DNA from 2 places in the Paenibacillus physcomitrellae genome. Region 2 is predicted to be linked to the other one. Evidence: riboswitches for the same ligand, from Rfam matches in the RefSeq annotation. Region 2 holds a riboswitch; the other holds the start of a gene.

Region 1 (3,416 bases), 2.3 Mb from region 2:
ATCGCCTTCCTCTTTTTCTTGTTGAGCTAGCTTCTCAAGACGAGCCTGTTCTTCAAGGCGTGCTTGCTCTTCAAGACGGGCCTGTTCGGTTTCAATTGCCGCGCGAAGGGCGGAGATTTTGGCTCCAATATCGCTTAATTGCCCGTTTATCGCCGAGATCCCCGATTCCAGCTGACTCGTTATCTGCTGGTTATGAGAAATGAGGGTTTCATTTAGCGGCTGGTTCCCGACAAGATCGCCCGGTTCCAGCAGCGAGTAGGCTTTGGCAAGGGGGCTTCCGCTGTCCTGCAGGAACGCTTCAAGCGCATCCGGATCGCCTTCTGTCCGGCTGCCGGCGGCTTGGACTTCCCTTAAATAAGCCAAAAGGGATTGTATTGCTGCAGACAAAGATCCGGATAAGAGGGGCTCACGGTTCATTTGAGCCGAAACCGCATCTAATTCTGCAGATTGCCTGATTTCCGTGCAATTCGGCTGATTATCGCGCACAGCCTGCATAAGCTCCTGGAGCAGTCCGGCTGCCGAACCGGCGAGCTGCTGAAGCTCCATCCATGCGGCATCATTAGCTGCCAAGCGGGCGTTCAGCATGTCCAGCCTATTCAGCAGGCCTTCACGCTGTGCGTCAAGTCCGGCTTCTGCTGCTTTCATCTCTTCAAGACTTGAGCCTGAAGACGCGGCGAAGACAGAAGACAAGGCAGCGTCAGGCATGCCGTAGTCCATGACGGCGTTCAGCTGCAGCTGTTCACGCTGCAGGCCCGCCTGCGCCAGCACATCGGATAGACGGGTTAAGAGGGCTTCAAGGTCGGAGGGGAAAATGCTGCAAATGGCAAGCTCCCCGTTGGTTTCCTGGAAGCTGTTAAAATTCCCATAGGTTGTACCGGTCTGATGCGAAAGACCAACGAACAGGCTTGATAAAACCATTCCGGACTGAAGGGAACGGGTAATCCAGGTTTTTCTCCGTTTGTCCCTTCTTTTACGCTGTGCGGCCATTCTGGTACGGCGCATACCCATCATTCCCTTCTTGCGAACGTTTATCTCAAGTATTGTTCGTTATTAAGAACGTTTCTGGGACTAATCATACAGCCTTCAGGCCAATAAAATAAAACGTCAAGAAAGATGAAATATTCTCAATAACGAACGATTATCTAAATCAACCTTTCGTTTTCTCGCTTTTCCTCTCTGAATTGCAATATTTAAAACATTTTAATTCGCTATTAAGAACAAAACTAGAAGGGAAGGATTTCATTAAAGCGGATGGACAAGAGGCTGCGACAAAATGTAAGCAGTCCGCGTAAAATTAGCCGGATTAACGGCAAAAAAGGACAAGGATGGAGGACGAGAAATGACAAACTTTTGCGGAGGGTTCATATTATAATAAAAAAGGACAAACACTGGACTGCATTATGGATAGTGAAAATAACCAGTTGAAGGGTAAACCTGCTGAAAGGCAGGGGCACAAAGTCACGGGTCTAAGGTAGCGATACTACGACGGCCGGATTGCCTGGGAACTCTGAAGAAGTATAGGAGGAGTTTTTCTGGATAAACCGGCCCAGGTTCTTGAAATCAACCCAAACGAAGCTGATGTTCATAAGGATTGGTTTTTTCTAATGCTGTCCGCCAAAAAGTCAGGCATACCGATTGAAGAGGTCAGAAATTTTTTAGCTGAGAAAAAAGCGAAGCCCTAGATTTCTAATAACTACTGGATAACCTCTGTGCAGAAAAAAGTTTCTCGAAGCGAGAGAACGTTTTTCCGTCAGGGGTTGTTTTATTTTTCAAGGGGATAAGGTTGGATCCGGGGATTTTTTTGGATTCGGAATTGTTTATATTTAGCGATTCAAGTCGAAAAGTTTTGTGATAGAATAGAGAAACGACGTTTTAGCCGGAAAGGAGCGATAGCGTTTTGCGCATTCATAATCTTCATCATTTTACGGAAAACCACCGTTACTGCGTATATCGCGACTTTGATCTTGGTACCGTTGGACAAAAAATGCTCAGTCTGATTTACCAGCCGATGGTAGGCGGTTTTGCCGTTGCACTCTATCATTTTTTGTTTGGGCAGGTATCTCTGGAACAAGTTGGTTATTCGAAGCTGGAACAGCAGCGCCATCTGTTCTTATCTCTAGGCATAGAACCAAGTGAGAAAGGGCGCAAGCTGCTGATTGAACAAGCCTCCAAACTGGAGGCGGTCGGGCTGCTGCAGTGCAGCCGGGTCTATGTTCCGGAAAGCGAAGATTACTTATATGAATACGAGCTTCAGCCGCCGCTGACACCGTCGGAATTTTTCAAAACCCAGCACCTGACGCTTCTGCTCCGGGACAAACTGGGGAAATTCGCGGTGTTGTCGCTGCAGGAGCAAATGTTCAGCCGGGAAGCTGCCGAATATGGCCGGGCTACCAATAAAGAAAATTTGACCGTGCCTTTTTACGATATTTTTCAATTAAATACACATACGATCGATTACGAGCTGGAGCAGGCGATTTCGGAAATGGCGATTTCGAGACAGCCGGAGAGAAAACAGGAGGAGCCGCTGTTTAATTACGCGGACATCATCATGCGTTTCCCTCGCGGTTCCGTTAATCGCAAACATGTAGAGTCCCTGCGTTTCGATCAGGACAAAATGGGCGCCGTCAACTACACGGCCCGTAAATATGACCTTAACATACAGGATTTGTGCCGGCTGCTGGACGAGGACGGGATTTTTGCCGCGGATGGCAGTCTGCAGCTTGACGCGCTTCAGCACAAAGCCAACCTCCATTTCCGTCAGGGCAAGAAACGCCAGGAGGAACGCAGCGCAGCCATGGGCAAAGTGGTGGCGCTGCGCCAGGAGAATCAGGAAGCCCAGGAAATGCCGGAGGAATACTCCGTGCAGATGGAATTTTATTTGGAGGTGCCGCCTCAGCTGCAGGGGAAATGCGATGTGCATCAATATAACATGATGCTCCGCAATGAGCCGCACACCCGGCTGCTGCCGAAATTTTTTCCGGGGACGGTACCGGATAATCTCCTTGATATTTTTGAGAAAATCGATATGAATTATAAGCTGCCCGGTGAAGTTATCAATGTATTAATCCATTATTTGATGATGCTGCTTACAGCAGGAGGCGAACAGCGGATCAACCGCAAATTCGTGGAAACGATCGCTTCCAATATGCTGCTTAAGCAGGTGACGACCTATGAGAAGGCGGTCAGTTACATCCGGGAGCAAGAGAAGCTGAATAAGGCTGTGAAGGAAGGCGGTACTTCCGCTGCCGCCGGTGGGCGTAGCCGTAATTATTCCAGGGGCAATAAACCGAAACCGGAAATTCCCATCGTGCCAAGCGCGGTGAATACAGATAAAACCTTGTCGGAAGAAGAGTTTGCCGAGCTGCTCAGAATGGCAGAGCAGATGCAAAACGGCCAAAAGAAATAAAACCGAACAA
Region 2 (3,416 bases):
ACGTTCTTCTTTCGTGCGGGTGTAACAGATGTCGTACATATTAAAGCTCAAGGACTTCGTGAGATTGTTAAAGCCGTGGAGCTGGATGCGTTCTTCACGTGTCAGTTTCATGGTCGACTTCCCCTTATGTCGGTGTTTGGCGTGTTCCTGTCAGCCCGTTATGCAATCAGGAGATAGGATGTGCAGAAACAGGCATTTCTAATAATTACCCGTTCTGCTGAACAACCAAAACAAAAGGGAAAGGCCGTCCACTTGAGACTTCCTGACTTAAGCGCCTTCTCCGAATCTTTTACGGTAGCCGCATTTGCGGCACAGCTCTTCAACCGCTTCTCTTCTGGAGAAGCCGTAATACAAATTGTTAGCGCGATCGCTTTCGACAATTTCAGAGAAGCTGCTCGACTGCACGTTGCCGAGATTGATGACGCCTTCGCCATCCAGACAGCACGGGACAACGGTTCCGTCAACAAGCACACCGGCTTGTGTGCGCAGGCCGTGGCAGAAGCCTTTGCCATCATCCTCAGGCGCGTTAAGGCTTGGCCACTGAAATTCGTAATCCTGATTCAGGTAGACGTTGTTGGCAATCTTGACGCCTTTGCCCGGCTCGACCTTCTCTTCAATTTTATAATTAAGCTCAAATTCCTTCTCCAGCATGGAGAGGGTTTCGCGGTTCCGCTGCCGCTGGGCGTTGGTCAGGTTGTCTTCGGTCAGATTCCACAAGCGGAAGGAGATCAAGACGCCCTGTTCTGAGGCTTCTCTGGCGAACCGAAGCACCGAGCCGACGTACCCTTCGCGGTCCTCCGAGCCTTCGTGGCCATCAAAGCTGTGCAGCGAGAAGTTCATCTGACGCAGCGCCGGTTTGCCGAGAATTTTGGCCCCGGCTTTGTGCAGCAGCGTACCATTGGTTGTAATATTGACCTTGAAGCCTTTCTCATGAGCGGCGTCGAGCAGCAGGTCAATCTTCGGATGAAGCAGCGGCTCGCCCTTGACATGAAGGTAAATATGGTTCGTATGCGGTTTAATCTGATCCAGAATGTCATTGAACATTTCCGGTTTCATGAAATTGGCTTTCCGTGCCGTCTGGGGGCAGAAGCTGCATGCCAGATTACATACGCTCGTGATTTCGATATAAACTTTCTTGAATGTTTTCAATGTTTAGTCCCCAATCTGCTAATATTGGCCTATTCCTTATTTTATAAGAAGAGGAAGCTTTCCTTCAAGGTGTGTACGGAATTGCAAAAAATGTGCCAAATAGTTGAAAGAAATTGAATTTTACATGCAAACTATGAAAAAAATTGACTGTATTTCCGATATATTATATAGTCTAGTCTTCGTACGGCCTATTGAGGGAAACCGCGGGTTCAATAGGTCGTGGAGTTATAACATCATAGCTGAATGAGTAAGAAGTAAATTAGCAAACCAGTCCGAAAGGCTGGGACGCAAAACCACGGATCTAAGGTTATCAACTATGACCGCCGGGCTGCCAATCATGGGCTTTTCTCACTTCTTTGTCTCTTCTTCTGGCCGCCGGGACTTTCTGATTTTGAAAGTCTCTTTTTTGTGTGTCTCTAACCTTAGGATTCGCTGTATTCCGCGGGAACTTCGAAGAAAAGGGGGGCCAGCACGATTAAAGGAGCCAGCTAGACAAACGGGCGCCTTCATAATGAATGGACGAGAAGGAGGGGCAGGAATGGAACAGTTGCCTTTGCTATTTGAAGAACTTGGCCGGCTTACCGGTGTGGCTGATATTGCATACCACGAGATTATAGATGGTCATCTTAATCCGGTGCTGAAGACAAAAACCGATCATCTCGGAATCGAGAAATGGAAGCAGACACATGCTGAAAACCCGGTTTATATCGAGAATGACAGGCTTCTCCAATCCATTATTGCCCGGCCGCATACCGCTGTGGTTCAAGATGTGAAGAACGATCCGCGATCGGTGGACGAATTTTTTCTGTTTGGCATCGACAGCATTATGATCTTACCTGTCGTAAAGGAAGCAAAGGTAGAAGGAATTGTCGTCGTGGCCTCCATCGGACAGCTGCATCATTTTGACAAAGAGGAAATTCAACATGCCGAACGCTTGGTAGAACAATACAGGAGCGCTTTTCAAATTCTTGGATAAGGGGTTGGGAATAGATCATGAATATTGCCGAAGCCATGCTGAAGTATTTGAAAGAGACTGGAGTTGAATACGTATTCGGAATTCCGGCGGGAATTATCGGACCGATATACGATGCTTTGATTGATGTGGATATCAAACCGGTGATTACGAAAAATGAAGCCGGCGCCGCCTACATGGCTGCAAGATATGCCAGTACGACAGGCAGGCTTGCCGTCTGCGCCGGAGCGGGTGCGGTGGGCGTAGGGAACATGATGAACGGCATCGCCGACGCGATGCGGGCCAAAGCCCCGATGCTGATTGTCACGGGTTACGTCAACCGCTGGCAGATCGGCAAAGGCGCAATTCAGGAGATGGATGCCCAGCACATCGTCAGACCGATTACAAAATACAGTAACACGGTGATGGATGAAGCTGATGTGCTTGCCGAGCTGGACAAAGCGGTCCGTATCGCACTGACGCCGCCTTTTGGACCGGTACATATTTCGGTGCCGATTGATGTGCAGCGAAGCGAAGCTCCTCTACCGCTCCCGGCGGCACCTCAAGTCTTTGAACTGGCACGTCCGGCCTACGATACGGCAAAGCTTGATCAGGCCGTTTCTGTGATCGATGGAGAAACCCGGGGATTGATTATGGTAGGCCGCGGCGGAAGATTCGTTGCCGAAGAGATCATGGCGCTTAGCGAACGACTGCAGTGGCCGATTATCACCACCCCTTCTGCCAAAGGAATGATTCCGGCTGAGTTCCCGCTGAATCTCGGCAATTATGGATTTTCGAGTACCGATGCTGCCAGTGATTACGTGGCTTCGGCTGACGCCACCTGCCTGCTGATCTTGGGGACAAGCCTTGGTGAAGCATCGACTTGCAATTTCAACGACGTGCTGGTAAATGGCCGCAAGGTGATTCATGTCGACCGGGATGCCGACGAACTAGGCAAAGTGTTTCCTACAGATGTTCCGATCCATGGAGATTTGAGAGATGTGCTTCCTGCACTGCTCGCTAAAGTACGGACTTCGGCCGGAACTTTTGTCAAACCGCTGCCGCTGAACACGCCGTATGAGAAGAATCACACCGGCCTGTCTCTGCGCCTCTTCCTCGAGAAGCTCAGCAAGGTGATGCCGAAGGAGACCCGTTACGTCTGCGATATCGGCGAGTTTACCAACTTTGTAGTGAAATACCTGGAAGTCCCTGAAGGCGGGGATTTCGAAATCAACCTGAATTATGGTGCCATGGGTTCGGCGATGGCCGGAGGCCCTGGCGTATACCTGGGAGATTCCAAACGCCCGGTGGCGGT

What was found. Region 2 has a riboswitch for cyclic di-GMP ahead of CBE73_RS19895 (GAF domain-containing protein). Riboswitches for the same ligand answer to the same signal wherever they lie in the genome.
Region 1: it holds a riboswitch for cyclic di-GMP, as region 2 does, so the genes downstream of both, CBE73_RS09590 (replication initiation and membrane attachment family protein) here and CBE73_RS19895 (GAF domain-containing protein) in region 2, are expected to answer to the same signal.

The regions. Positions count from the first base shown of each region.
Region 1 is NZ_CP022584.1:2,118,629-2,122,044, reverse strand. Features, by position in the region: gene CBE73_RS09595 (hypothetical protein) at 1-1,002, opposite strand, end outside; cyclic di-GMP riboswitch class I at 1,418-1,502, shown strand; gene CBE73_RS09590 (replication initiation and membrane attachment family protein) at 1,898-3,406, shown strand.
Region 2 is NZ_CP022584.1:4,416,729-4,420,144, forward strand. Features, by position in the region: gene speD (adenosylmethionine decarboxylase) at 1-111, opposite strand, end outside; gene CBE73_RS19890 (radical SAM/SPASM domain-containing protein) at 268-1,149, opposite strand; cyclic di-GMP riboswitch class I at 1,401-1,485, shown strand; gene CBE73_RS19895 (GAF domain-containing protein) at 1,688-2,125, shown strand; gene CBE73_RS19900 (thiamine pyrophosphate-binding protein) at 2,143-3,416, shown strand, end outside.